One region of the Paenibacillus guangzhouensis genome, then DNA from elsewhere that is predicted to be linked to it. Evidence: riboswitches for the same ligand, from Rfam matches in the RefSeq annotation. Region 1 holds a riboswitch; each other region holds the start of a gene.
What was found. Region 1 has a riboswitch for cyclic di-AMP ahead of GCU39_RS11835 (3D domain-containing protein). Riboswitches for the same ligand answer to the same signal wherever they lie in the genome.
Positions count from the first base shown of each region.

Region 2: linked by a shared signal. The riboswitch ahead of GCU39_RS10575 (APC family permease) and the one ahead of GCU39_RS11835 (3D domain-containing protein) in region 1 are both predicted to bind cyclic di-AMP.
Region 3: linked by a shared signal. The riboswitch ahead of kdpA (potassium-transporting ATPase subunit KdpA) and the one ahead of GCU39_RS11835 (3D domain-containing protein) in region 1 are both predicted to bind cyclic di-AMP.

Region 1 covers NZ_CP045293.1:2,652,251-2,662,602, forward strand. Annotated here, with positions in the region: gene GCU39_RS11815 (PspA/IM30 family protein) at 1-644, opposite strand, end outside; gene GCU39_RS11820 (dihydroorotate dehydrogenase) at 778-1,710, opposite strand; gene GCU39_RS11825 (dihydroorotate dehydrogenase electron transfer subunit) at 1,691-2,392, opposite strand; gene GCU39_RS11830 (polysaccharide deacetylase family protein) at 2,672-3,487, shown strand; gene GCU39_RS11835 (3D domain-containing protein) at 3,549-4,310, opposite strand; cyclic di-AMP (ydaO/yuaA leader) riboswitch at 4,313-4,487, opposite strand; gene GCU39_RS11840 (Nramp family divalent metal transporter) at 4,658-6,004, opposite strand; gene GCU39_RS11845 (amino acid ABC transporter ATP-binding protein) at 6,336-7,058, opposite strand; gene GCU39_RS11850 (ABC transporter substrate-binding protein/permease) at 7,051-8,487, opposite strand; gene GCU39_RS11855 (sensor histidine kinase) at 8,785-10,263, opposite strand; gene GCU39_RS11860 (response regulator transcription factor) at 10,229-10,352, opposite strand, start outside.
Region 2 covers NZ_CP045293.1:2,383,762-2,394,113, reverse strand. Annotated here, with positions in the region: gene GCU39_RS10615 (GNAT family N-acetyltransferase) at 28-591, shown strand; gene GCU39_RS10610 (suppressor of fused domain protein) at 711-1,772, shown strand; gene GCU39_RS10605 (MarR family winged helix-turn-helix transcriptional regulator) at 1,897-2,307, shown strand; gene GCU39_RS10600 (SDR family oxidoreductase) at 2,398-3,240, shown strand; gene GCU39_RS10595 (cation-translocating P-type ATPase) at 3,241-5,556, opposite strand; gene chrA (chromate efflux transporter) at 5,845-6,978, shown strand; gene GCU39_RS10585 (Rrf2 family transcriptional regulator) at 7,097-7,498, shown strand; gene GCU39_RS10580 (NAD(P)/FAD-dependent oxidoreductase) at 7,574-8,473, shown strand; cyclic di-AMP (ydaO/yuaA leader) riboswitch at 8,661-8,818, shown strand; gene GCU39_RS10575 (APC family permease) at 9,001-10,352, shown strand, end outside.
Region 3 covers NZ_CP045293.1:6,349,298-6,359,649, forward strand. Annotated here, with positions in the region: gene GCU39_RS28515 (S-layer homology domain-containing protein) at 1-595, shown strand, start outside; gene GCU39_RS28520 (dockerin type I domain-containing protein) at 612-2,036, shown strand; gene GCU39_RS28525 (cohesin domain-containing protein) at 2,033-5,242, shown strand; cyclic di-AMP (ydaO/yuaA leader) riboswitch at 5,590-5,777, shown strand; cyclic di-AMP (ydaO/yuaA leader) riboswitch at 5,850-6,017, shown strand; gene kdpA (potassium-transporting ATPase subunit KdpA) at 6,355-8,034, shown strand; gene kdpB (potassium-transporting ATPase subunit KdpB) at 8,060-10,099, shown strand; gene kdpC (potassium-transporting ATPase subunit KdpC) at 10,132-10,352, shown strand, end outside.

The DNA of each region.
Region 1 (10,352 bases):
AAGGCTGCAAGCTCATCATCAACCGCTTTATCTTTGTTCAAAGCTGCGAATTCATCATCGAGCGATTTGCCTTTGGAAGCCATTTCGTTGCTTGCTTCAGCTTGGGCTTCCATTTGAAGCATTTTCTCTTCCATTCGTTTGAGGCCCGCTGCTGCTGTATCCGAACCGAACCCTGTCATCGCTTTGTTGATTTCATTTTGTGCTTTTGCCGCATTGTAACGAGCAATCAACGTCTCGCGTTTATTCTTCATTTCGGTTAATTGCTTACGCATTTCGTCCAGCTTGCCGCGAAGGTTATCCGCTGCCGCTTTATTCTGATCATACCCAATCTTGAATTCATCCATTTTCTGCTCAGCAGATCTCTTCTCTTCCAGTGCACGGCGAGCAAGATCAATGTTCTGTGCTTGTGCTGCCATGTGCGCTTGTTCTTCACGCTTCTTCACGAGCGCGACTTGCTCTTCATATTGCTGTTTGAATTTCTTCTCAATTGCGATTTGCTGTGCAACAGCCTTCTCTGCATCTTCCAGATCCTCTGTCATATCGCGAATATATTGATCCGTCAATTTTACTGGATCTTCAGCTTTCTCAATGAGAGCATAGACATTCGATAGGGTAAGGTCGCGTAATCTTTTGAAAATAGACATGTGGTAATCCTCCTCAATGGATCTGTTATTATGTTTATGTTACTGTATTACGTCATCATTTGGAATCCGGTTTCGAAAATTTTAAAAAAACACAGGGAAGTCCACTCTCCCTGTGTTCATAAGGTATAACATTCTACAAGATCCCGCGTATCTCATCCATCGAAACGATCTTCTCCTGCTCCATCCATTTCAGAATGCCATCCGCCATCTGCTCTCCAGCACGCGGGTTCATGAAATTATACGTTCCGATCTGAATCACGGACGCTCCTGCCATAATGAACTCGATGACATCATTGGCTGTTGTGATTCCACCCATCCCCATAATGGGAATCTTCACATGCTGTGCCACTTGGTGCACCATGCGCAGTGCGATCGGCTTAATCGCAGGCCCGGATAATCCGGCATAGAGATTGTGGAAGACGCTCTTGCGCAGCCGTGTATCGATCTTCATCCCCGATATCGTGTTAATGAGCGATATGCCATCCGCCCCTTCTACCTCGCACATGTAGGCCATTTCAACAATATTCTCCGCATTCGGTGACAACTTGACGACGAGTGGAAGTGATGTCGCCTGACGAACTTCGCGTACAACCGCTCTCGCAGTCTCCGTCTGAACGCCATACGCAATCCCGCCTTCCTTCACATTCGGGCAAGAGATATTGAGTTCTATGATATCGATGGAACAGCGTCCTCCCTCTCTCAGCCTTTTCTCGTGGGCTGTAATTAGTTCTGCACCAATCCGGTAATCCTCTATGCAGCCGCCGCCCAGATTCACGATCCTTGCCGTATCCAGCGTCTCCCAGTATGGCGTTTCTTCCTTTAGGAAATATTCAATCCCCGGGTTCTCAAGTCCTACGCTATTCAGCATGCCGGATGGGGTCTCCCATACTCGTACGCCGGGATTCCCTGCCTTTGGCGCGAGGGTTAATCCTTTGCCGGATATCCCGCCTAGACGATTAATATCATAGAGCTTCGCATATTCTTTGCCGAACCCAAATGTCCCTGACGCCATTACGATTGGATTTTTAAAATGTACGCCTGCAACCTTACACGCCATGTTCTGCATCAAATCGAACCTCCTCCGCTGCGAATACCGGACCATCCACACAAGCTTTTCGGTTACCACCTTGGCAAATGACACTGCATACGAGACATGCTCCAATGCCGCACGCCATACGTTTCTCAAGTGAGACATAGACTTTGGCCCCTGATCCACGCGCACGTTCCGTTAATGCTTTCATCATGACATGCGGTCCGCACGTGATCACAGCGTCATACCTCGTATAATCGATCTGATTGACAATGATTCCGCCTACATCACAGACGACTTCGCCTGCGAAAGGTCTAAACTCATCGACAAGATATGATTCTCGGCTGAATCCTAGATAAATGTCCGGTTGCTGCAGCTGCTTCGCTGCGAAGTATAGCGGGGCGATCCCAATTCCCCCGCCGACTAGCGCTACCTTGCCTTGCACTACAGGGAAGCCGTTCCCATAAGGTCCTTCCAGTTGGATCGGATCGCCCGCTTCAAGCTGCTTGAAACGTTCTGTCCCTTCCCCAACTACATGATATAAGAAGCTGATCTCTTGCACACCGATATCATATATGCTGATCGGCCTGGATAACACGGGATAATCTGACCATGCCCGAAGCATGTAGAACTGCCCCATTCGGCCCTCAAAATGTCCTTCAATTTTCATCAGGTATACGTCTTTTGCGATCTTCACATTGGATTTAACGGTATTCACATGCGCCCTCCTTTTAACAGGGTTTTGCCTTCTTATACTATGCCTTGCGGCGCTTGCCGAAGCTGTGACAATGTTCACATCGATGCGTTTGATTCGATTGGAAACATTCGCATAATTCACCATCGAAAAGGACATAACAAAGAGACGGATTCCGAATGTGCAAAACAGTGTATTGAAGGGAGGGGATTCGCTTTGCGTTCGTGTTGTATACTGTTCCTAGTCCTCATCATGCTCTGTAGCGGTTGTTCAAATTCTTCTGATCCGTCACCGCTACCGAAAGTGCTAGAGACATCCCCCGTAACACTCCATTCCAAAGGGGCTGAGACAGAGACCAAGCAGAAGTTGTCCGAACCGGATGCGACGAGACAGACGGTCTCGCATCGCAAGAAATCAGAGCGGACCAAATCCAATCGCCGATCTCGTGCAGAAGATAGTTACCGTGCCTTGTCATCACTGCGTCATAAATACCCTGCCATCTTCAAAAATAACGGTTCGTCCTATGCGAGACGTGTATCCTTAACGTTCGATGATGTGCCAGATGAGTTCACAGGTAAAGTGCTGGATGTACTCAAAGCCTATAACGTCAAAGCGACTTTTTTCGTGATGGGCTATCGTGCCGAGAAGCACCCCGATATCGTAAGACGGATGGTGCGGGAAGGCCATCTCGTCGGCAACCATACATACAATCACCCTTTGCTGACGAAGGTGTCCATGGTGAAATTCAAACGGCAAATCTTGCGAACGGACGCGATATTGCATCGAATCATTGGGTATCACCCCAAATTCATTCGCCCTCCATACGGTGAAATCAACGAGCAGCAAGTGCGATGGGCTGGAAGCCAAGGGTATATTATCGTGAATTGGGATGTCGATTCCCAAGATTGGCGAGGACTAAGTGCCCAGAGAGTCATGAGCAATATCCTAACGACTACACGGCCGGGTTCGATTATTCTGCAGCATGCAGGCGGGAATGTTGGAGGGGTCTTAAATGGGACGCTGGAAGCTCTGCCACGAGTCATTGAACGACTGAAAAATAAACGTTATCAATTCGTTACCTTGACAGATATGTTCCATGTCCGAAAGAGCAATTCATAAAACGAAGAACAAAAAAACGCTTCCTTCATCCTTATTCAAGGATGGGAAGCGTTTGTCGCTATTAAGAAAGTATAAATACTTTTACATTCTGAATACCGAACTTGCTCGCACTCGATTGTGTCGTATCGACGAAGATATCAATACGGTTCCCTTTGATACTGCCGCCAATGTCATTCGCTCGACCCACAAATCCGCCTGCTGGTAATCCGTTAAATGAGTAGCCTGTTACGAATACTTTCGTACCAAGCGGAATCATGTCCGGGTCAACCGCAATTGTACCGTGCTTCAATTGATTACCGAAATAATCTTTCCCTGCCCATGATCCATTTTCACTTGCTGCAGCTGTATAGGCTGTCGCTTTCACATTTATCGATTTCTTGTAGCTTGTAGGCTCGCCAGAAATATGGACCACATTATCTGATGATGCAAAGGCAGACACTGTTGCTTCCTTTTTCTTCGGCTCTGGTTTCTCTACCGGCTTCTCCTCATTCTTTGCTGTAGGCGCAGGTGCAGATTTTGCAACTGCTTTTGCTTCTGCTGCAAGCGGTTCGGATGCTGCTGCCGGTGCTGAGGCAACCTCAGCTTTTTGTTCTTTGGCTCCAGGAAAATCAATCTTTAATCCTTGATAGATATTGAGTGGATCGACGTTCGGATTCGCCTTCATGAGATCATTCATATCGATGTTATTCGCCTTTGCGATATTGAAGAAGGTATCTCCGTCTTTCGCGTAGTAAGGCGCTGCTGCAACAACAGTAATCGATTGAACAGCTAAGAATGCAGTTATCAACGTAATGGACAATTTCTTCAGATTAAAAATTTTCATAATTCCTCCTTTTCATACGCCTACGAGGTTAGTTGTCGGGTTTGGATTGAGGATACAACCCTACGCTTACGCGTTTCACCCCTAGCTGAATCGATTGTTGTGGATTTTGTTCTTCATCCATTCAGCTGTGAATCATCCCCCGCACTTCAGCAATCGAAGTTTCGGCTCAATCAATATATCACAATTTTGTAACCAGTGCGCAAGCAATTTTTGACAAATCGCTCAACCATGCGGTATATCAGCGTTTTTTGTGATTAATTTTTTGATACAATTACAACAAAAAGACCTATTCACCGAGTGCTGGACTCGATTCGAATAGGTCTTCCTCAGCTAAAAATAACGTTTAATTAACCGAAAAATGTGCTGTACAGTAGATACGCATTCAAGATAATGATTACGATCGTTACGAACCATGCCGTCCATTTCATCCATGGTTTGTTGACGAATTCCCCCATTTTGGCAGGGTCGCTTGTGAATTTCACGAGAGGTACGACAGCAAAGGATAGTTGAAGCGATAGAATGACTTGACTTAAGATAAGCAAATCGCTGACACCCTTCTCACCATACATGATGGTTACGATCACCGCTGGAATAATCGCGATCATCCGTGTAATTAATCTGCGCAGCCAAGGCTTAAGTCGTATATTCAGGAAGCCTTCCATGACGATCTGCCCCGCTAAGGTACCTGTTAATGTTGAGTTCTGTCCTGATGCTAAGAGCGCAACCCCAAAGACGATACTACCAAGCGTTGTGCCGAGCAGCGGCGTTAACATATGATAGGCATCTCCAATATCCGCAATACTCGTCATCCCCGCCTCATGGAACGTTGCGGCTGCGATAATAAGAATGGAAGCATTAATGAACAGTGCGAACAATAGTGCAATGGATGAATCCCATGTTGCATATTTAATCGCTTGACGTTTCCCCGCAGAATTCTCCTCGAAGCTCCGCGTCTGTACAATAGATGAGTGCAAATACAAGTTATGTGGCATCACAGTGGCCCCTAAAATCCCGATCCCGATATACAACATCGTTGGGTTCGTAATGATCTCTGCGCTCGGAATAAAGCCGCGTGCGATGCCGCCAAGGTCAGGTCTAGATAAGAAATACTCTACTGCGAAGCAACCGCCGATGGTCGCGATCAAGACGATAACCAATATCTCAATATATCGGAACCCTTTGTTCTGTAGGAACAGCACGATGAGAACGTCGACTGCCGTAATTAATACACCGTATACAAGAGGTATCCCGAATAGCAAGTTCAGCGCGATCGCGGCCCCGATGACTTCAGCCAAATCACAAGCTGCGATGGCCAGTTCACAGAGCACCCACAGGACGAAATTCACTGGCTTCGTATAATGATCACGGCAAGCTTGCGCAAGATCTCGACCCGTCACGATCCCAAGTTTGCCGGCGAGTGCTTGCAAGAGCATCGCCATAAGGTTCGAGACGAAGATGACGGACAATAGTGTATAGCCGAACATCGAACCTCCGGCAATACTCGTCGCCCAGTTCCCCGGATCCATATACCCTACCGCAACCAGATAACCTGGCCCTGCAAAAGCTAAAAACTTCTTGAGCCATGAACCTTTCTTAGGTATTTTCATCGAACGATGAACTTCTGGCAATGACGGTTGATCCCGCTCCTGCCGCCATGACTTCTTCGCAAATGATGGTTTATTCAATGATTTCATTTCTACATTGTTCTCCATATCGATCACTCCTATCCTGCTCGTGCTACTTTCCTCATATCTATCTATGTCAATTGTGTATTGGACAAAATATTTTTCCTTAGTGCAACTTTTGGTTAAAAAAATATAGGCCACTTCAACATCTTATTCAGAGACAATGCAAATGTTCTATACTCTAAATTGTACTAGGGAAACTTTTTTTGTCAATACCTAAACTTCGGCCCCTAACCAACAATTAAGCAAAGAATCCACGCCACACCTGCATTATTAGCTTTCGTTAGGTTAACAAAAAATCCTCCGCCCTGACAGGGACGAAGGATGATGTGGTTCTAGATTAGAGTACCTTGCTAAGAAATTCTTGTGTACGCGGATGCTGCGGTGCACTGAATACGGTCTGCGGATCGCCTTCCTCGACGATCTTCCCGCCATCCATGAACACGATGCGGTCGCCAACTTCTCGCGCAAAGCCCATCTCGTGAGTTACGATGACCATTGTCATCCCTTGTGCCGCAAGGGATTTCATTACATCCAGCACTTCCCCGACCATTTCGGGATCGAGCGCTGATGTCGGCTCATCGAACAACATCACGTGCGGCTGCATCGCGAGTGCGCGGGCAATGGCGATACGCTGCTTCTGTCCACCGGATAATTGCGAAGGATAGACATGCTTCTTATCTTCAAGCCCAACTTGGCGAAGTAAATCGAGCGCAATTTGCTCTGCCGAAGCTTTGTCCTTCTTCAATACCTTTATTGGTGCAAGTGTAATATTATCTAAGACAGTCTTATGCGGGAATAAATTAAATTGCTGGAACACCATGCCCATTTTCTCGCGCGTGGCATTGATATTATGCGATTTATCTGTGATTGCATCCCCTTCGAAATGAATCGTTCCTTTCGTAGGAACTTCCAGCAGATTGAGGCAACGTAGAAACGTACTTTTCCCCGATCCACTCGGACCGATCACAACAACGACTTCCCCTTTTTCGATGGTCATGTCGATGCCTTTTAAGATTTCAAGCTTGCCATAATGTTTGTGCAGGTCTGTTACCTTAATCACTAGTCTTCAGCCTCCGTTCTGCAACTCCAAGGAGCTTGGAGCACGTAAATGTAAGAATGAAGTACAGCACAGCCGCAATAATAAGCGGCGGCAACCCTGCATAAGTGCTCCCACGTACAACTTCTTCTTGGAACATAATATCTGTAATCCCGATCAAGGATACGATGGACGATTCTTTAATAATGACCACGAACTCGTTACCAATTGCCGGCAGCACTTGCTTCAAAGCTTGCGGCAAGATAATGTAACGCATCGCCATACTTTGCTTCATTCCAAGTGAGCGTGCGGCTTCCAACTGTCCTTTATCCACGGATTCAATCCCAGCACGGAAGATCTCAGCGAGATACGCTGCACTGTTCAGGGACAATGCGATTGCGCCTGCAATGAATTTAGGGAACTCAATGCCGATGGACGGCAGCCCGAAGTAGATAATGAACAATTGAACCATCAGCGGTGTGCCGCGTAAAAATTCGATGTAAGCGACGGCAATCCATTTCAGCGGCTTGATTCGCGAACGGCGCATCAGAACAAGAATGACACCAAGAATAAAGCCGAATACTACCGTAACGAGTGATAACAGTAATGTCCACAATACCCCTTTGAGGAACGTCGATTTATATTGTGTGAATAGAGACCAAATGTTCGTGTCGCCTTCTTCGGCCAACTTCGTCGCATCCGTAACGTATTTCTTCACTTTATCTTCACTAAGTAAGCGATCGATCGACTTATTCAATTGACCGACAAGCTCTTCGCGTCCTTTCTTCACTGCGATCGCATAGCCATTATCTTCGGATGTCGGATGGGCTTCGGCAATCGCTAACGTCGGACGATTCTTCTCATATGATTCCGCAACAGGCAGCTCTACGATCAGAGCATCTACACGTTTGGACTCGAGGCTAAGCAGGATATCAGACATTTTACTCAGTGCATCGACCTTGGCATTCGGAATTGAACGAGCGATGTCTTCATAGATGGTTGATTTCTGAGCCCCAATGTTCTTGCCTTCGAGATCAGCCATCGTCTTGAATTTATCTTTATCATCAGCACGTACCAAGACGGCTTGATCTGAAGTATAGTAAATCGATGTAAAGTCCACATTCTTCTTACGTTCTTCTGTCGGATTCATCGCTGCCATCGCGATATCAATCTTACCGGAGTTTAGCGCAAGCAGCAGACTATCGAACTTCATATCTTCAATGACGAGCTCTGCACCCATATCCTTCGCGAGCTCTTTGGCGATCTCGATATCAAACCCTACGATTTCATCCGTACCGTTTATTTTCTTATGAAACTCATACGGAGGGTAATCCGCACTTGTACCGAGTACCAATTTTTTACTGTTTGTTGATTGTTCGGTCGGTGATCCGCTACACCCAGCAATCAATAGGACTGTTAATAAACATGCAAGTAATGCGCTAATTCTTTTCATTCGATCAATCCTCTTATGTCTTTTTATCATGGTGCAAGGAGAATTATACGTTATCATGCATGAATATACAACACTTATTTTCGACATTTTTCGCACTTTCCATAGTTTACCTATTTTCGATAAATATAACGACGGTCAATTCCTAAATCATGGATTGAACATGACTTCATCATCATTTTAGAATGCCCTTCCATCTCATCGACCATGCTCCATTTTCCACGCCAAAAAGGCGATACTTATCCGTATAAGTACCGCCTTGCCTATTCGTAAATGATTCATATCGACGCGTCATACGCATCATGCTTCAGCCTGGTCCTCTTCGACGTCCTGGATGAGTTCATGTACTTTGTCGCATTTCGGCAACGAGACAATAACCGATGTCCCTTCACCCGATATGCTCGTGATCGTCAACGTCCCTCCGTGTTGTTCGACGAGCTCTCTTGTGATCGCCAGTCCTAATCCCGTACCTCCGCCGAGCGGATTGACCTGATAGAACTTCTCTGTCACCTTGGTAATATGCTCCTGCGTAATTCCGATTCCCGTATCTCGGACTGTTACAATACATTCTTTGGGCTCATATTCAATGTGAATGAAGATGTTCGACTGAACATGCGAGAACTTCAGTGCATTGTCGATAATGTTCAAGAATACTTGTTTCAACCGGTTGAAATCGCCGATGATTGGCACAGGTACGCCACTAACATTTATCGTAAGCCGGACTTGTTTCTGCTCTGCCTTGGTTCGAACTTGAAGCTTCGTCTCCGTTAATAATCCGACAATATCTACCGGATCTTGATGGAGCTTCACTTCCTTCTGCTGCAGTCGTGAGAAATCCAGCAGTTCCTCAACCAGTCCAATCAATCGATCCGTCTCCTTAGCAATGATCGTCATGCCAAGCTTCGTCTCTTCTGGATCAGAGAAATTGCCGGACACGAGGGTCTCCGTCCACCCTTTGATCCCAGTTAACGGGGTACGGAGCTCATGAGAAATCGAAGATACGAAATCATTCTTTACCTTATCGCTGCGGACGATTTCTTCCGCCATATAGTTCAGCGATGACGCTAGTTCACCAAGCTCATAGCGATAATCCCCTTCAACCCGTACATCAAACCGTCCCTTCGCCATCTGTGCCGAGAACGCAGTAATATTGTTTATCGGTTTGACGATCGAATTTGCAAGACCAAAGCTGATGAGCAGTACCACCGCTAGAACGACAATCCCCACTGCGACGGAAATGAGAATAATATTCGAAATTTTATTATTAATGGATTCAAGGGAAGTCACATAACGCAGAATATAGATCGTCTGGCCTTGATCCATAAGCGGTGTCGAGACAGCCATGACGTGCTCACCCGTCCCAACCTGGCTTCCTATCCATCTTCCTTGATTCCCATGCACCGCCTGTGAAATATCGGAAGTCTGGATGCCTTTCTCCACTTGGAATCCGGATGAACTAATCAGCACATCGCCTCGTGTATTTAAGACCTGCAGCTCCGCATTCTCCAGATTGAACATTTTCAGAATATCGGGTAAATAATTCGGATCGTTCTCCGAAGCATAGGACACACCAACGAACTTCTGATAATACGAAGTGGCTTGATTCGCATGATTGGACATGTAGTTCGAAATCGTATTGTAATAATAGGACTGAATCGAGATCATGAAGATCACTTCGACGATCATAATCGTCAAGAATACGACGATGAAATAATGCATGACGACGGATCGCCGCAATCCTTTCTTAAACATGTCTGCTTCCTTTCCACTTGTATCCATGTCCCCACACGGTCTCGATGAACATCGGTGTCGATGGGTCGTCCTCTAGCTTCTGACGCAATCTGCGGATATTCACATCAACGATTTTA
Region 2 (10,352 bases), 270 kb from region 1:
TAGAAGCATGGAGAGGGGAAAGGACATTTGATTAGCGAGAACAGGATTAGGATCGAATGTGAAGACATTTATCTGCGTGAATATCGATTGGAGGACGTCGATGCGTTGTATCAACTTACCTGGCAGCCTCATTTCCATCAGTTCTTGATCGACTGGAATGTATCGCTCGAGCAGCGCGTAGCGTGGATGAAGGAATATGAAATTCCGGAGAATCAGCGATTTCTTCGAGCGGTAGCAGAAGGCAGCGACATTGGCGAGCTCAGGCTGCGTCTATCGATTCTGCACCGGACAACCGGCGAGTTCATTGGCGTGTGCGGATCGGGCATCCTAGATCGCGTCTCGCCGGCGAACCGCGAGATCTATTATGGGATTTCCGAGCATGCACGGAATCGAGGGTATACGACGCAAGCCGCGCAGGCGTTGATCCGCTTTTTGTTCGAGCATACTCGGGTGCAGGAGCTTATCGCGATCGCTCAGGTTCGCAATCCGGCATCGAACCGCGTGCTCCAGAAATGCGGGTTTCAGCTCCAGCAAGATCTCATGCTAGAAGAACAAGCGTACCATTATTACAAGCTGCGAGCCACTCAGTAGTGGCTCTTTTTTTACGCAAAAATGCTCCCTTCGAAGAGAATCACGAACAACGACGCATTGCGATAAGACACACGTGAGATTAACATGAAGAGGTACGGATCATTTGGGAGGAATGAAGAATGACAGAAGAAGTGAACACAACGGGTTGGGACGCAATAGATGAAATATTACAGAAGCGCTATGGCGAACAAGAACCCAAGCACTATGGAACCGTTATTCCCTACGCTTTAGGGGGAGACGACCCTTTAGACGGCATCAGTGTGTATGCCTCTGATTCGCCTGAGCCGCATTGGCATTTCGTGACGTATGGATTCTCCGAACTCTATGATAAGGAACAACAGGATGCAGATACGAGTGGGTATGGCTTTGAGTTGACGTTTCGGTTAACGAGGTCGGCGGATGAAGAAGAACCGCCTGCATGGGCGCTGAATCTTTTGCAGAATATGGGAAGATATGTGTTCCGCAGCGGGAATGTTTTCCGAGCGGGGGATTATTTGGATGCGAATGGTCCGATCTGCCTTCATTCGGATACGTTGCTTATGGCGTTGTCCTTCATTGAGGATCCCGAACTGTCGGCTATCGATACACCGAATGGACGCGTTGAATTCCTCCAAATGGTAGGTATTACCGTGGATGAGCTGGAAGCGATGCAGACCTGGAATACGCTCGGCGTACTAAATGCTTGTAAGCCCTATATGCCGCTATACATAACAGATTTATCGCGTGAATCGTTACTCCAAGTGGAATCAATTGCCTCCACTGTACAACTTGGGTTGGAAGCAGAAGGTTCCAATACAGGCTATTTATTCGTGGAACAATTGAATTGGGAAGCTGGGAAGAAGGGATGGCTGAAAAAGTCGCCTGATATCCTTACCCTAGGAGCCAAGCAGGCGGGGATTATCGGAACATTGCTGCAGGGACGAATTCCGAAGGGCAAAGATCTCATGCTAATCGGTCCAGAAATCCGGATTGTTTTTCAACCAGGGGAACACGCAGCTTGTAACTTGGAAGATGGGGAAGTTCATTTCACGTTGAATGAGAATTGTGTCACTGAACTACGCAAGCTGCTTCAGCCGGAGGCAGGGATATTCGCGTTTCCATTTATTGCAGGGACATCCATTCGAATTGATAAAACCGAGATAAAAGATCAAGAGGGAAATGTCGTCGAGATCATTGGTTGATTGACAGAATAGGAAGAGGTAGCTTGCCACGAACACATGTGGAGAGCTGCCTCTTTTCTTTATTCAAAACGATTATTACATTTGCTATACTGTATAGAAACTTAACAAAAGAAGGGGGATCGACATGGAAGATCTACAACACGTAACGACGAAATTTAGAGAAATTAAGAGTGTATTATCTACTTATTTTACACAAGTGCTGCCTCAATACGAGGTTACGCCCATTATGATATATACGTTGCAATTTTTACGAAGAAATCCCGATTCCATTGCCGTGGATATTGCAAATGAGTTTGGATTAACCCGCGGTGCAGTGACACAATTACTCGATAAATTGGAACAGGATCATCTGGTTCAACGCAAACCGCACCCGATAAGCCGCAGGAGTCTGCTCATCCAAGTGACGGATAAAGGGCAGCGTCTAAGCGACTCGATTCTGGCTGATTATGATCAAAAAATTGTGCGGTTGTTCGCGGACTATACGCCTGAAGAGATCAAGCTGCTGCGTCAATTGCTTGATAAATTGCCTTTCTAAATGAAGAAAATTTCGCTTGACAACTATGTTTAGATTTTATACTGTTTAGATACTAAACAATATATTTTTTGAACAAAGGAGATGCTAATCATGAATAAAATCATATGTATCACAGGTGCTTCATCTGGTGTCGGGTTAGCGACTGCGTTAACGTTTGCCAAAAACGGATGGAGCGTCTATGCCGGAACTCGGAACTTGGAGCGTGATCAGGCTTTATATGCAGCGGAGGAGAATCTGCATTTCCTGGAAATCGATGTGGTGGATCCTGCTTCGATTGAACGCGCGATGCGCGTAATTTCAGATGAGCAGGGAAGAATTGATCTATTATTCTGTAATGCGGGATTTGGATTTATTCGAACGTTAGGTCAAGCTTCATTCGAGCAAATACAGAGCGTCTTCGACACCAATGTGTATGGCGTTATGCATACGATTCGTGCTGCACTACCTCTATTAACCCAGGCGGAGTCAGGACACATCGTGGCGACTTCCAGCGTCGGCGGGTTGGTCGGTCAACCGTTGAACGAGATCTATTGCGCAAGTAAATTTGCCGTTGAAGGTTTGTTGGAAAGTCTCGCCACGTACTACAAGCCTCTGTTCAATATCGATGTGACTCTGATTGAGCCTGGTGCCATTGCAACGCAATTTGTCCAGACAGCAATGGATCAAGTCGCTCAGACAGGCGGTGTACTGGATGACGAATATAAGCCGATTGTTCAGACGTATATCGATAGCTTCACCAAACGCAATGCTGTGCCTCAAACGCCTGAATCGATCGCTGACCTGATGCTGGAGCTCACTCGAATGGAAATAAAACCGCTCCGGCTCCGGACATCGGAAGCAGCAGAGCGGTTCGTTCATCATAAAGTTCAAGAGGACCCTACAGGACTGCAAGGGATTGCTCAGACACGCCGTATTCAGCTTGGTATCGAATAACTATATGATTCGCCTCACCAGGCGGTTGCTCAGTGACAGCATCGGCCATGTGAGGAAGACCAACGAGAACGCAGGGATGAGATGGGATAAGGTATCGGTCGTTAACATGAAGATTTCTTTACCCAAAGGGGTTACAAATGCTGCCGTGAACAACATCAGCATAGCGATCACCAATTGGATCTTGTAGCCGTTCAGCGGTCTGGCGATTCGCGTGAGCACGACGACACTGGCGCCCCCGAGGACAAGAACGGCAAGGGTCCGGGCCTCCGCAGTGCTCACTCCGCTGTTGTGCGCATATAAGAACATCGCAAGGGTCACGCTTGTCAGGATGACTGCATTGGGAATGGCCGATCGCAAGACTCTTCGAAGGAATCCCGGCTGCACACGGGCATGGTTCGAACTCATCGCTAAGAAGAACGCTGGAATTCCAATCATTAATCCACCAATGAGTGTGACATGGATTGGCATCATCGGGTAAGGCATCAAAATACAAGTAAAGATGATGGATAATAAGATGGAGTATACCGTCTTCGATAAGAAGAGAACAGATACTTTCTCCAAGTTATTGATGATTTTCCGTCCTTCCATGACCACCTTAGGCAGTACACTAAAATCAGATGTTAGCAGCACGAGTTGGGATACCGCCTTGGCTGCATCCGAGCCGCTCGCCATTGCGATTCCGCAATCGGCCTCTTTGAGCGCGAGGACATCATTGACACCATCCCCCGTCATGGCTACGGTATGCCCTCGCGACTGCAATGCTTGGACGAGTAATTTCTTTTGATGCGGCGTCACACGTCCGAATATCGTATATGCTTCAGCGATGCTGGCCAATTGATCCGGATCTTCCGGCAATGTTCTAGCATCGATGTACCTCTCCGCGCCAAACACACCAGCTCGAGACGCAACTGCAGAAACGGTAACCGGATTGTCTCCTGATATCACCTTGATCGTTACGCCTTCTTTCGCAAAATAACCTAAGGCTTCTGGCGCCTCTTCCCGAATGCGATCCGCAATGAGCAGCAGGGCAGCAACGCGAGCGCCTTGAATCCTCTCGTTCTGAAATGTTTCATGATCCACTTGAGCAAGCACGAGCACGCGTCTGCCTTGCGATGCTTCACGCTCGACATCCTTTTGGATTCGAGCATAATCATCTTTTAGGATCATCTCGGGAGCGCCAAGCACCCAAGCACCTTCAGATTCGAATGCGGCGCCGCTCCATTTTCTATCTGAGGAGAAGGGGACTTTATCGATGACATCAAGGCTAGATGCTTGATTATACCTTTCCCGAATCGCATCTTGAGTTGGATTCATACTCGGCAAGGCATGCACAATGCCAGATAATACAGCATCCACCCGTTCCGCAGGATCATGATCCAGCAGGACAACATCCACAAGCTCCAGATTTCCTTCCGTAATGGTGCCCGTCTTATCAAGACATAGGACATCAACCCGGGCGAGGACCTCTGTCGCAGGCAGTTCCTGTACAAGCGTATGATGCTTCGCAAGCTTGGCAATCGCCATAACAAAGGTTGCGCTAGTTAATAATACCAATCCTTCCGGAACCATGCTTACGATGCCGGAGACAGCAGCAATGACAGCTTCCTGCCAAGTGGCATGGGTAAAGAACAATTGTGTCAGAATGAGCATGGCTCCGATGGGGACGACGAGCCACATAATGAACTTGAACAGCTTATTTACTGCGCCTTGCAGTTCAGAATTAATCCGTTTGAAGCGTTTGGCCTCATTGGCGAGCTTCGCTGCATAGGTGCCAGCACCGACCTTACTGACCTTCGCATAACCCGTGCCCGCCACGACGAAGCTCCCAGCTAGAATCTGCGATCCTTCACGCTTGCCAATCGGGTCCGCTTCACCTGTAAGCAGGGATTCGTCTACTTCAAGTGAACCATCAGACAGCACAATGGCATCTGCAGCGATGCGATCCCCAGGCTTCAGAATCATCATATCATCCATGACCAGTTCTTCTGCTGGGATGGCTCGGTCCTGAGCGCTACGACACACTTGAACCTGTGTAACGTGAAGAACAGACAGTTTCTCTAACGTTGCCTTGGCTCGTAATTCCTGGAACAGTCCTATAAACGTATTGAATAGGATCACACCAACGAATAGTGCATTTTTCGGGGATCCTGCAATCAAGACGGCGATGGCTAGCACCGCATTTAGGAAGTTAAACGTTGTAAATAAATGGGTTCGTATGATCTCCCAGATTGTTCGGGATGGTTCTTGTGGTTGCTTATTGACTTGCCCTTGCTTGATTCGTAAACGTACTTGCTCTTCGGTTAGTCCAGTTCTCATGATGTCTTGGTCCTCCTCTTGCAGCAGCGTAAATCCAGCTATTCCACTACACCACATTTTAAGGCAACCCGAATCAAGGTACTATTGGATTCACTTACATGCGCCTTACAAAATTGAAAGGTGAAACGTTAACAATCCCCGAATATTTCCCTTCTATAATGATATCTATATAAGCTCTACACAGCTAAGGAGGGTCATTAACACGTGAAAGAAGTAGAACAAACGCCGCGGAACGACGATCAAGCATCAAAATTACAGAGGTTGGTTGAAGTGTTCGGGGTGTCATTGATGCTTGGTTTGACTTCATTTGGAGGGCCAATCGCGCATCTGGGTTACTTCCATGATGAATATGTTCGTCGTCGTCAATGGATGGACGAACGGAGCTATGCGGACTTGGTTGCATTGTGTCAGTTGTTGCCCGGGCCTGCCAGCAGCCAAGTCGGCATGGGCATCGGCCTTGTGCGAGGCGGCCTGCTCGGAGGAGTCGTAGCCTGGATTGGATTTACCTTGCCATCCGTTATCATGTTGATGCTCTTCGCCTTCTTAATCCAGGGATTGGATGTAGGCAACGCCGGATGGATTCACGGTCTTAAGCTTGTCGCTGTAGCGATCGTGGCACAGGCCGTATGGAGCATGGGGCAGAAGCTAACGCCAGACCGCAGTCGTGCAACGATCGCGATCATCGCCATGGCGACAGCACTTCTATGGCAGACTGCACTGAGTCAAATCGTTATTATCCTTGCTGCAGGTATCATGGGGATACTGCTCTACCAGAGAACAGAGCAATCGATGATTACAGATGTCATCATCCCGATTCGTCGTAGCGTAGCGATCATTTGCTTGATGCTCTTCTTCGGATTGCTCATAATTCTGCCTATCCTAAGGCCGATTGTGAATGCTGATGGATTATCTCTATTTGATAGCTTCTATCGATCAGGCTCCCTTGTTTTTGGAGGAGGACATGTTGTCCTTCCAATGCTTGAACGTGAAGTCGTACCGACAGGCTGGATTACGAAGGCTGACTTCCTGGCAGGGTATGGCGCGGCACAGGCCGTTCCCGGTCCATTGTTCACCTTTGCCAGCTATTTAGGTGCGATGAAAAGCGGGGTAAGCGGAGCACTGCTGGCAACGGTTGCGATCTTCCTGCCCGCGTTTTTATTGATTGCAGGAACCTTGCCATTCTGGAATACGATTCGTAAAAATCGTAAGATGCAGGGTGCTTTTATTGGCATCAATGCGGCGGTTGTCGGTATTTTGCTCGCAGCGTTATATCATCCGCTCTGGACGACGGCCATTCTTACGCCTGTTGATTTTGCCTTCACATCACTGTTGTTCTTGTTGCTCGTCTTCTGGAAGCTGCCGCCATGGGTCGTGGTCGTGGCAGGAGCGGTTGGGGGGACGATCATCGGAATGCTGAGTTAAGACATCATCACAGGACAACACCGTTCAAAATCAAAACTCGTAAAGTTCGGCAAATCTTGACGAATCTTCATTTTAGGGTTATTGTAGATAGATATAGTCTATGATTCGAGGTGTGAAGATGAAGTTCTCCAAGGCAACGAACTATGCGCTGCATACGATGCTGCTGTTGATATCTGTCGCTCCAGGCAAACCAGTTGGTGTATCGCAGCTCGCGGATAGGCAGGGCGTCTCATCGACGTACCTGTCGAAGATTTTGACCAAGCTGGTTAAGGCAGGGTTGATTGAATCGGCTTCCGGTGCGAATGGAGGGTATCGGCTTAAAGCGAAGAAGGAAGAGATCTCATTCCTTGATGTCATTCATGCGATCGAAGGAACGGCATCCTTGTTCCACTGCGGGCTTCATGACGATACAGAATGCGAAATCCAGAAAGTGATGGTATCTGCTGAAGGAGCGATGGAGCAGGAGCTTCGCCGTAGGAAACTCTTCGAGATTGCCCGAGCAATAACGTTGTCTGAGTAAGACATCGTTATTTTTTGGGATTATTATAGACATAATATATCTTTAATAACGATGATATAAGAAAGGATGAGTCTAATGATGTATGATTGTGCCATTATAGGCGGAGGACCTGCAGGTCTTAATGCGGCGCTAGTGTTAGGGAGAGCAAGGAGACGTGTCGCGCTGCTGGATAACAACCAGCCGAGGAATAGCGTTACCCATGCTTCGCATGGATTTATTACAAGGGACAATGTCGCGCCAGCTGAGTTCAGACGAGTGGCCTATGAAGAAGTACTGCGCTATCCGTCTGTGCACCATTGGCAGCTTGATGTAACCGATGTTCATGCAGCAGGGCAGGGATTCGACATTGTTATGTCTTCCGGCAACCAGTTGCAGGCGCGCAAGGTGATCATCGCAACGGGACTGAAGGAGATCTTCCCCGCTATCGAAGGATTTCACGATTTTTATGGGAAAAGCATATTTAACTGCCCATATTGCGACGCATGGGAGATGCGTGATCAGCCTCTGATCGCCATATCTGAGGATGCTGGCATCTTCCATACCGCTAAATTGCTATATAACTGGAGCGAAGATCTAATCGTAAGCACGAATGGCCGCACGATATTATCCGATGAGCAGCAAGACCTCCTGATGTCTAGAGGGATCCGGGTGATTCAGACACCTATTGCAGCCTTTGAAGGACAGCACGGACAGCTAGAACGTGTTTCTTTCACGGATGGGAGTTGGATTGAGCGCCGTGGCGGATTCGTTAGTCCCACGTTCGTGAATAAAGCAACATTCCGCGAACAACTCGGTTATGAGGTGACGGAGCAAGGTGGAATTCGAACGGATGCAGCAGGGAGAAGTTCCGTAGCAGGGTTGTATGCGGCTGGAGATGCGGCTTATGTGAGACCTTCTCAGGTTGTAATTGCTGCGGCAGCGGGGAGTAAAGTTGCGATGACGGTTAACTATGACTTGACGGAAGAGGACTTTTGATAAAAATCAAAGAGAACTTGCGTGTGAAATAGATAATAAAAGAGTAAGAATCAAGTAAGCGTTTACTTGGTGATGAATCGTCTGAATTATTCTTTGCAACCAACTTTTTAGCATTTTACAAGGAGAACAGAAAGGCGTAATATTCAATCTTGGAAATGCGCATAGCACAAAATATCGTTCAACTATATTCTCATATTCGCTGAGTTTTCCAGAAGGGAAAACGGGGGAACCAACGTGATGAACATGAAAGTCCATCACATGGGGTGAATCTGCAGGCATGCAGTAGGGTGACTCTCGCCATCCGAATCCGACAGCTAACCTCGTAAGCGTCGTAAGAGAGGGGATATGAATACTGTGATCATGTCAATATGACCACGGAGGTTCAAGCCTCTGTGGTTTTTTATTGCCAAAAAACATAATTAGCGGTTTGGGGGTAGGTTGCTGTTATGGATAAAAGCGTGCGAAACAAGGGATTATAGCTTCATAATCACATCTATGTATTAACCAAAAGGGGAGCAAGATTCACGATGTTATCCATTATCAAACGATTATTAATTGGTAGACCACTGAAGTCAACGGAGTTAGGAGAGCAGAAAATCAACAAGACCAAAGCATTAGCTATCTTATCTTCTGATGCGTTATCTTCCGTTGCCTATGGACCTGAGCAAATATTGCTCGTTCTGGTTACCATCAGCACTGCAGCTTTCTGGTACTCCATCCCCATTGGTATTGGCGTATTAATTCTATTGACAGCACTTATCTTATCCTATCGGCAAATAATATTCGCTTATCCGCATGGTGGCGGAGCTTACGTCGTATCCAAAGAAAATTTGGGTATGTACCCGGGCTTGGTCGCAGGCGGATCTCTTCTTGTTGATTATATTCTGACCGTGGCCGTGAGTGTATCGGCTGGGACCGATGCGATTACGTCTGCTTTTCCAAGTCTGCACGAACATAACGTAGGCATTGCGATCCTATTCGTCGTATTTATTACGATCTTGAACTTACGAGGCGTCACAGAATCGGCGTCGATCCTGGCTTATCCGGTGTATCTGTTCGTCCTTGCCTTATTCATCCTATCGGGTGTAGGGATTTACAAAATTCTAACCGGTCAAATATCGCCTGAGCTGCATACATCGCTCGGAACACCCGTGGCTGGAATCAGCTTGTTCCTGCTCTTAAGAGCATTCGCATCAGGTAGTTCTGCGTTAACAGGGGTAGAGGCGATCTCGAACGCGATACCTAACTTCAAGGATCCGGCGCCGAATAACGCAGCAAAGACATTAATTGCGATGGGAACGCTGCTCGCGTTATTATTCTCGGGCATTATTTTCTTGGCTTATTATTACGGCATTGCTCCGAAAGAAGAGGTTACGGTTGTCTCCCAGATTGCTGAGATGACCTTCGGACGGAACTTTATGTACTTCTTCATTCAAGGCACGACGGCGCTTATCTTGATTCTTGCCGCCAATACCGGATATTCCGCATTCCCGCTGCTTGCTGTGAATCTGGCGAAAGATAAGTTCATTCCAAGAATGTTCACGATGCGCGGCGATCGCTTAGGATATTCGAATGGGATTATTTTCTTGGCCGTCATGTCCATCATCTTGATTGTAGCCTTCGAAGGGAAGACGGAGCAGCTAATTCCGCTCTATGCTGTCGGGGTGTTCATTCCGTTCACACTATCTCAGACCGGGATGCTGTTGAAATGGCTTCGTGAGAAGCCGAAGGGTTGGGTAACGAAGTTCATCATTAATACGACCGGCGCAACGATCAGTTTAGTCGTTACTTTAGTATTCTTCATTACGAAGTTCTCGCAAATATGGTCCGTACTCATCTTCTTGCCGTTAATCATTGCGCTCTTCCATCAAATTCGTAA
Region 3 (10,352 bases), 3.2 Mb from region 1:
GAAATACCGTATCCAGGAATACGTCAAGACCTATACAGATACATCCCGTATTTATGAGGAGGCTCGGTATGCGATCGACGTATTAACGGCAAGACATATCGTGCAAGGCACATCGGAGACGTTATTCACTCCGGAGAGACCAGTGACCCGCGCCGAATTCTCCACCATGATCGTGAACGCGCTTGCCTTGGATCAGCTAGCTGCGCAAGGTGGCACGTCTGGGACCGCCTATGCTGACGTTGCAGCGGATGCGTGGTATTCCCCATCGATTAAGACGCTGCGTGAGCTTCATATCATCAACGGATTTGAAGATGGTACCTTCAGGCCGAATGATCAAGTGACGCGTGAGCAGATGGTTGTTATTGCGATGAATGCATGGAAGGCCTTGAAGCCTGTGCCGGACAGCACCTTGGGATCTGGCGAGAAGTTCGCGGATGACGCAGCAATCAGCGGCTGGGCGAAGGAAGCCGTGAGCAAGGCAAGAGGCATGAACCTCATATCGGGTACAGGACAGAACCAATTCATGCCGAAGCAGTCATCGAATCGAGCAGATACGTCTGTGTTCATTTGGAAGATGCTTCAGCAATTGAACTAAGGGAGGAGAATCACACATGATAGACTCCAAATATAAAAAGGTGCGCAAAATCGCATGTATGGCGATGTTAACGGTATTGCTGGCACTGCCGTCGTTCATGATGGCTCCCGGCCCGATTCAGGCTTCTACGTCGAATCAGGAACAGCCGACGGATGGGCAAGTGGGTGAATCTACCGATCCCCAGATCGATGAGTCAGGCAATACACCGGATGATGCGCAAGTTGTAGAAGATGGTGAAGCGGCTCCGCTAGTCGAGCTAGCAGAACAGGCTGCTTCGGTGACCCAGACGGTCTATACCAATATTCCTCTCACGAACCATGACTTTGAGACGCCGCTGAATACCAATGGAACGATCCCAGGCTGGAGCATGTTTTTCGCCGCGAATGAGGCAACTTCCCATGGAATCACACAGGATGTGCGGTATTACGGCAGTTCGAGCCTCAAGCTTGTCGATAAGTCCAATACACTTCCGATCTATTTGCAGAGCGATCCGCGCCGAGTCACGCCAGGCTATTCGTACAACGGTTCAGCGATGATTTATATCGCGCCAAATGCGGGGAATGCAGGCGGGGCCAGTCTCGTGCTACGGTTCTACGATGAGGCAGGCAAACAGGTCAATACTGATAAGGACGGGGAGAACATCGTTCATTTAAGAAAAGTCGGAGAGTGGACGCGGGTGACCGTCACGGGGATTGCCCCAGCCAATGCGGCATATGCAAGAATGGCGGCCTCGATCTCTAACTATTTTACGGCGGAATCCGGGGCATTTTATGACGATTTCACCTTAACTTCGCCACAGGAGGAGAAGGCCCCAGGCACCCTGCACTTGCAAATGCCGACAGGGATTATCGGCAGTCAGCTCCTTGAAGCGAAGGTGATGCTGAGCCGAGGGATTGACGTTCAGACGGCATCTGGAAGCTTGGCCTATGATCCGGCGGTGCTTACGGTGATAGATGTTGCTGTAGCCGATGATTTTAATACGGGCGGGGCGGCCGAGATGCATTGGAGTGCCCAAGATCCAGGTCTGCTCACCTTCGATGTGTCGAGACCAGCAGGCGCTACCGTGAGCGGCGACAAGCAAGTCTTGAATGTGACTTTCCGATTGTCAGGAGATGCGGAGACAGCAGATGTCACGCTGTTGCAAAGCTCCGGTGTGCAGGATACGGACGGGGTTCAGAATAACAAGATGTATGTCCGCGCTGCGGATGAACGATCAAGCGCCCATGTTCGCAGAGCATCGCTGGATGTGAACGGCGACGGCAAGGTCGATCTCTATGATGTGATGGCCGTAGCCAAGCTGACAGGCCAAATGGTGACCAATGAGAACTGGAAGTACGATATCAATAACGACGGCAGAGTGGATCGGTCGGATGTTGACATGCTGACCCATGCGATCTTGTCGAAGCTGCTGAATTCGAACGAAGGAGGGCACAGTCTATGAAACTGCGTGGTTGGAAGAACTGTTCGCTCGCCGTATTACTCATGGCAGCGCTGGGACTGAGCTTGTTCATGCCGCCTAGGGCGGATGCAGCAGCAGAACAAGGGAGTCCATTGTCCAAAATCAAGTTCGGCACGCCCGAAAATATGGGCTATCCGATTCGTACGGTTTCGATTAACGATGGCGTGATGGGGAAGGAAGACGGGAAGAACGTGCTGTACACCACCGCATCGACGACGCCGGCCGTATTTAACGTGATTGATGTGAAGAATAATCAGTTGATTCGCGATTTCGAGCTGGAAGGTGTAGCCCAGTCTTGGCGACATGTCATCGCACCGGATCAGACCGTCTATATCGGTGCCATCACTTCGTCAGGCACGGGCGAGCTCTGGAGCTATTCCCCGGTGACCAAGAAGGTGCAGAAGCTGAAGGTGCTCGGAAGCGAGAAATCCGTATGGTCCATGACGACCGATCCGGACGGCAATGTCTATATCGGGACCTACGATCATGGCAAGCTGTTCCGCTACAATCCGAAGACACAGGAGCTTAAGGATTATGGCAGCTTGCTGGCAGACCACAATTATATCCGTTCCATGGCGTATCACGACGGATACATTTATGCCGGCATGGCGCTGCCGTTCGAGGTTGTGAAGGTGAATGTGGCTACAGGAGCTTCGGAAGTCATCTCCGATGCGGTGCCGGGCATTCTCGGCGTCCCCCATGAAGATCTGGAATTCGCCTATGACATGGCTGTCGTGGACAAATACCTGTTCGTGAAGGCGAGCGGCAAAGCAGGCTTGATCATGGTGTACTTCAATCTGGAGACACAGCAGTGGGAAAATAAATCGATCGGCATCGATCCGGTAAGCGGCCGGGGTGTGATGAGCTACAACCAAATTCCCGTGGCTGACGGCAAAGCTTATGTTCCTGCGCACGGCGGCATTCTGGAAGTTGACCTCGGGACGCTTCAGACGAGAAATACCGGTATCAGCTTCGCGACGTCGCTCCGAGGAGCGGCTTGGATCGATATGGGGGACCCTGAGCTAACCCCGGATCGCACCATTGTTACGATTCAAGCGAACGGCAAATTGTCGGCGCTGGATGTGAAGAAAGGCATTCGTAAAGATATGCCGGGCGTCGCCGCCAAAGGCGGACCGCTTCCGATCCATAACATGGAGAAGGGAACGGACGGACGCCTCTACATGTCGGCTTATCCGGGCGGCGTCGGCGGTGTGTTCGATCCGAGAACGAAGCAATCTTCGAATTTCTTGATCGGGCAGGCGGAAGGCATCGTGTCGGTTGGCAATAAGGTCTACTACGGCATCTATCCTGGCGGATATATTTATGAGGTGGACATCTCCGGCGGCAAGATGAGCGAACCGAAGCAGCTGTTCCAGATCGGATCAGACCAAGATCGGCCTTACAAAATGGCGTATGCCGACGGCAAGCTGATCATCGGTACCATACCGGATTATGGGCAACTAGGCGGGGCGATAACGATTTACGATTTGGTGAGCGGAGAGAAGCAAGTCTACCGCAATCTGATCAAAGATCATAGCATTATTGGGCTCGCATACAAGGATGGCAAGATTTATGGCTCGACTACGAAATCGGGCGGATTGAACACGACAATGCCAGAGAGCAATCCAGAAGTGTTCGTCTTTGATATGGCGACAACAGAAATGACGATGCATAAAGAGCTTACCGGGCTAGCAGGGCTCGGCAAACATCGCATGATCAGCGGTCTGACCTTCGGGAAAGACGGATTGCTGTGGGGCGGTGTCGATGGTATCCTGTTTGCATTAAATCCGAATGATCTGTCGATTGCGAAACAGAAAAATATCTATCCGGATGTAAAGGATTACGGCATGTGGCGTCCATACTACTTCCGCTGGGGCGAGGATGGTCTCCTCTATGCCGGACTTGCGAATCGGATGACGGTAGTGGATCCAGACACGCTAGAGTATCGCTCGCTAACGCCAAGTAATTTCGAGATGAGCTTCATGACGCTGGCCAAGGATGCGGAAGGACAAGAGCAAATCTATTACACCGACGGCACGAAGCTGATGATGATTCCAATCTCCGCATCGACGAGCGTGAAGCTGCCGGTGCGTAACGGATGCTTCGAAGAGCCGCTCAAGCCAGATAACAGCATTCCGGGCTGGAGCAATGCTTATACGACAACGGTGACAGAATTTAGTCTCTCGAGCGAGCAGAGTTATTGCGGAGATCCGGGACAGAGCTTGAAGGTCGTAGACCAAGCGCAAGGTAGTGCGGGAACGGGCAGCTATCTCAGCGATCCAATCCCAGTCGTCCGCGGCGCTGAATATACGGCCGCTGCGAAGCTCTATATTGAGCAAGGACTCATTGAAGGGTCAAGAACCGATGATTCTGGCATCATACTCTATTTTTACGACAAATCCGGCAAGCAGATCAGTACAGTAGCAGGTACGGTTATTAAAGGCATGCCGCAAAAGCAATGGGTCGATATCTCTGCATCTGGTGTGGCTCCGGAGCAAGCAGCCTATGCGAGGATTGCTTTGTATTCGTCGGCATGGAACATGATGATCGGCTACTATGATCAAGTCACCTTCGAGGGACAATCGCCAGGCAGCTTGAAGTTGAAGGTTGATGGCCAAGTCGCTGTCGGGGAATCGTTCAAGGTTACCTTGCAGGCGCAAGATGTGACCGACTTGGCTGCCGTGCAGGCATCCTTGGCATTCGATCCGGCACTCTTCGAAGTCGTGGATGTGCAGATGGCTAGCAGCTTCGGTTCTGATTCCAACGCCTATCTCGGCTGGAACCAGGATCAGACGCACGGCAAGGTCAACATCATCGCTACGCTATTGGGAGCAAGGGCGCTTGGCGGCAGCGTGGACGTGGCACAGATTACGCTGAAGGCGAAGCAATTCGGAGATCCAGCGGAAATCGTGCTTACGAAGGAGTCGCTATTTGCCGACAAGAATGCAGATCTGACAAAGCTGTCTTACACGCTGCCTGCAGATGTGAAGCTTGGCGTACAGTTCGCGTACGATGTAGAAGACGTGAACCAAGACCATCAAGTGAACGCACAGGATGTCACGCTTGTTGCCCAGCAATTAGGCAAATCGCTGGAAGAAGGTAATCGCATGATGGATCTGAACGGCGATGGAAAAATCGATATCAGTGATTTGTCGCTGGTCGTATTGAAAACGCTGGAACAGAAGTAATAGGAACAAGGAATTTCTGAGCATCTCCTCTCGGTGAACGGTGTGCGACCACTGGCCGAGGGGAGATTTTTGTGTGCTGCAGAAGCAATCGAATCCAGGTAGTTAGCATACATGGAATTGGATTGATTTGGATAGATTCAGAGTATGGAAAAAAACGACAAACTTTTAAGCTAGCAGTGTGTATTCATCCTGAAATATGCGTGAACGTGATCTAACGAGCGAAAATAGGAGATTTCGAGAGATTCACCTCATTCATAACGCTTTCATGGTTATTTCCAGTATTTTCAGATTCTATTTACGCGATTTATTCGGTTTTACAAGTTGCAACGCGAGGAGTATGATACGATTCATGAACATTGCTGAGTCCTTGCATGAGCAAGGAGCGGGGGAACCAAATAAGTCATGAACCTGTTGTTCGTGTGAGAGCGAGCGCGGGTACATGTGGGGTGAATCCTGGGTACAACGGTACCGAGGTAGGGTGACTCTCACCATCCGAATCCGACAGCTAACCTCGTAAGCGAATGAGAGAGGATGAAGGAAAGTGTAGATGTATGCTGGCTGTAGCAGCGAAGGCGCTGCAGCTTCGATCATGCAATTCGAAATGAACATGTCTTTATCGCTGAGTCTTTGCTATAGCAAAGAGCGGGGGAACCAACGGTCGGCAGAGCTGACCATGGGGTGAATCCAAGGCACCGTCTTGTACGGCGCTAAGGTAGGGCGACTCTCTAGGCCCGAATCCGACAGCTAACCTCGTAAGCGTCTCGAGAGAGGCAACTTGAACGTATTCAATGCACAGGTGCATGGCGATTTGCCGTGTCCTTAATTGAAGCCGCGATGGATAACCTCCCCCGCAGGCTTCTTTTTTTATGCCCAAATAAGGAAGTTCAAAAGTTAACTCCTTATGACGAGGTGCTTCAAAGATGTTAATTCGACGTCGAATCTTGCGTTCACCCTCGAAGTCCGGTGCTCATTTAGGTTTCGCCTAAACTCCGCTCCTCCTTCTTCGGGTTCACGCAACCTTCTCGGTCCTAAGAAGCCAACTTTTGAACAACATCTGAACAGAACATGAAAACCTGAATTCTTGAAAAGGGAGAATGAACATGAACGTCCTTATGGATATATTGCAAATCGTGATTGTCATCGGGCTATTGCTCTTGATCGTGAAGCCGCTCGGGACTTATATCTATCATATTTTTTCGAATGAGCCGAATCGGTCGGATCGGATTTTCGGACCGGTGGAGAAGGGCATCTACTGGCTGATTGGGCTCAAGAACAAAGGCGACATGTCGTGGAAGCGATACGCGCTTAGTCTATTACTAACCAACCTCGTATTGACGCTCATCGGATTTGGGGTCTTACTCGTGCAGCGCTGGCTGCCGCTCAATCCGAACGGGATCGACAATATGGAGCCGACGTTATCTTTTAATACGATTATCAGCTTTATGACCAATACGAACTTACAGCATTACAGCGGGGAATCGGGTCTATCGTATTTCTCGCAAATGATCGTCATCATGATGATGATGTTCACCTCGGCGGCGACGGGAATTGTGGTGGCAATTGCCTTTATCCGCGGATTAACGAAGAAGGGCACAGGCCTTGGCAACTTCTTCACAGACTTCGTGAAGGCTCATACCCGGTTGCTGATTCCGATGGCGATCGTGATGACGCTGGTGCTCGTTGGACTGCAAGTGCCGCAGACGCTGAATGCGACGGTGGAAGCTCATACGATTGCAGGAGAGACGCAGCAGATCGCGGTCGGGCCAGTCGCTTCGCTCGAATCGATTAAGCATCTAGGGACGAACGGCGGGGGATTTTTCGGAGCGAACTCTTCGCATCCATTCGAGAATCCGAACCCGTTAACGAACGTGCTCGAAATGTTAATGATGTGGTGTATCCCAGCATCGCTGACGTATACGTACGGACGCTTCGCTCGGAATCAGAAGCAGGGCTGGATCGTGTTCGCGGTCATGGGCATTTTGTTCGCAGCGTTCCTAAGTCTTGTCTATGTCTCGGAGAGCAACGGCAATCCAGTCTTGAATTCGATCGGCGCCGATACGTCGCAGGGCAGCATGGAAGGGAAGGAAGCGCGATTCGGTATTGCGCAATCCGCTCTGTTCACAACTGTAACAACCTCGGCCACGACGGGGACGGTCAACAATATGCATGATACATTAACGCCGCTTGGCGGTCTCGTACCGATGTCGCTGATGATGCTGAACGTGGTGTTCGGCGGTGACGGCGTAGGGCTTGTCAACATGCTGATGTATGCGATCCTTGCGGTATTCTTGGCAGGCTTAATGGTCGGTCGTACGCCGGAGTTCTTGGGTCGCAAGATCGAACCGCATGAGATGAAGCTCATCGCGATTGCGATTCTGGCGCATCCGCTCATCATTCTCGGACCGACGGCGATTGCGTTTTTAACGGATCTCGGATCCGGCGCGATTACCAATCCTGGGTTCCACGGGATCTCGCAAGTGCTCTATGAATATACCTCCTCGGCAGCCAATAACGGCTCGGGCTTCGAAGGCTTGGCGGATAACACGCCGTTCTGGAATATCACAACTGGGATTGTCATGTTCCTCGGACGTTATGTCTCAATTGTGGCCTTGCTCGGCGTCGCAGGTTCACTCGTGCGCAAGAAATGGGTGCCTGAGACGATCGGGACATTCCGTACCGACAACAAGCTGTTCGCAGGGGTACTGCTCGGAACGGTCATTCTCATTGGCGCACTGACATTCCTGCCGGTGCTCGTCCTTGGACCGATTGCAGAGTACCTGACATTAGGGTAGAGATCATTTAACGAGGTGAAAGAACATGGATCAGACCATGAAACGAAAATCATTAATAACTTCAGATATTGTGAAATATGCGCTAGGCCAGAGCTTCGTCAAATTAAACCCACTGATCATGATCAAAAATCCGGTCATGTTCGTGGTCGAAGTAGGGACGTTCATCGTCCTGCTGTTAACCTTATTCCCGTCCTTATTCGGGGCGGAAGCGAATTTCGGTTTTAACTTAACGGTATTCATCGTCTTGTTGTTCACCGTGTTGTTCGCGAACTTCGCTGAAGCAATTGCGGAAGGACGCGGGAAAGCCCAGGCGAATGCGCTCAAGCAGACGAAGAGTGATGTGCTGGCGAATAAAGTACAGCCTGGCGGCGGCGTGAAGCAAGTGCCGGCAACCGAGCTCCGCAAAGGCGACATCGTCGTCGTATCGATGGGCGAGATGATCCCTGGAGACGGGGAAGTGATCGCGGGGCTGGCAACGGTCGACGAATCCGCGATTACCGGTGAATCTGCGCCAGTGATGAAGGAAGCGGGCGGCGACTTCAGTTCCGTCACAGGCGGTACACGTGTCGTCAGCGACCAGATTAAAGTGCGGATCACGAATGATCCGGGCGAATCGTTCCTCGATCGCATGATCTCCCTCGTGGAGGGAGCAGAACGTCAGAAGACGCCGAACGAAATTGCGCTGAATATTTTGCTCATTACATTGACCGTGATCTTCTTGATCGTTGTGGTGACACTAGCACCGATTGCAAAGTATGTCGGAGTCGACTTGGAAATTCCAGTGCTTATCTCCTTGTTAGTCTGCTTGATCCCGACTACAATCGGCGGGCTGTTGTCCGCAATCGGGATTGCAGGGATGGACCGGGTGACGCAGTTCAACGTACTCGCGATGTCCGGTAAGGCCGTTGAGGCAGCAGGGGACATCAACACGATGATTCTTGATAAAACCGGAACGATTACATTCGGGAATCGGATGGCGAGCGACATGGTGCCTGTCGGCAAAGCGACGGTCGAAGAAGTATCCCAGTGGGCTGCGGTGAGTTCGATGCACGATGAGACACCAGAAGGCCGTTCTGTATTGGAATGGGTACGAAGAGAAGGACATTCGTTCGATGAATCGCTGGCGAAGGGTGCGGAGTTCATTGAATTCCGGGCAGAGACGCGGATGAGCGGCGCTGATCTCTCCAACGGCTGGAAGGTTCGTAAAGGCGCTATTGATGCGGTGAAGCACTGGGTGCTTGAACAAGGCGGCGTGATTCCGGCGGATCTGACGGACAAAGGCAATAAGATTGCTTCGGAAGGCGGAACACCGCTTGCGGTGGCAGTGAATGACCGATTGGTTGGGATTATTTATTTGAAGGATACCGTCAAACCGGGGATGCGCGAGCGGTTCGAACAGCTTCGCCGCATGGGAATCAAGACGATTATGTGTACGGGGGATAATCCACTGACCGCAGCGACCATTGCGCGTGAAGCGGGCGTGGATGATTTTATCGCTGAGAGTAAGCCGGAGGACAAAATCGCGGTCATACGCAAAGAGCAAGCTGAAGGCAAGCTCGTCGCGATGACAGGCGATGGCACGAATGATGCGCCGGCCCTAGCGCAAGCGGATGTGGGTCTCGCGATGAACAGCGGGACGATCGCCGCGAAGGAAGCAGCGAACATGGTGGATCTAGATTCGGACCCTTCGAAGATTATCGAAGTCGTATCGATCGGGAAGCAGCTGCTCATGACGCGCGGTGCGCTGACGACGTTCAGTGTGGCGAACGATGTGGCGAAATATTTTGCCATCATCCCAGCGATGTTCATGTTAGCTATTCCGGAAATGCATGTCTTGAACGTGATGGGGCTCGGGTCTCCGATGTCCGCGATATTATCGGCATTAATATTTAATGCGGTCATTATTCCGCTCTTGATTCCGCTCGCGATGAAGGGCGTGGCTTACCGGCCGATGAGCGCGAGCAAGCTGCTCAGCCGGAACTTATTGATCTACGGCCTAGGCGGCGTGATCGCACCATTCATTGGCATTAAGCTGATTGACCTCGTCGTCCACATCTGGATTTAGTACGGAATCGATAAGAAAGGGATGGAATATCCATGAATATGAATCTTCAGACAAATACAACGGTTGAGGTGCCTGCCCGAACATCGGTCGGCTCCATCGTCGCGATAGCAATTCGTGTCAGTCTCGTCTTTATTATCCTCTGCGGGCTGGTGTATCCGCTCCTGTCCACGGGGCTTGCGCAGGTGCTCTTGCCGAAGCAGGCGAATGGCAGTCTCATTAAAGACGCGAACGGCACGGTGATTGGGTCCGAGGT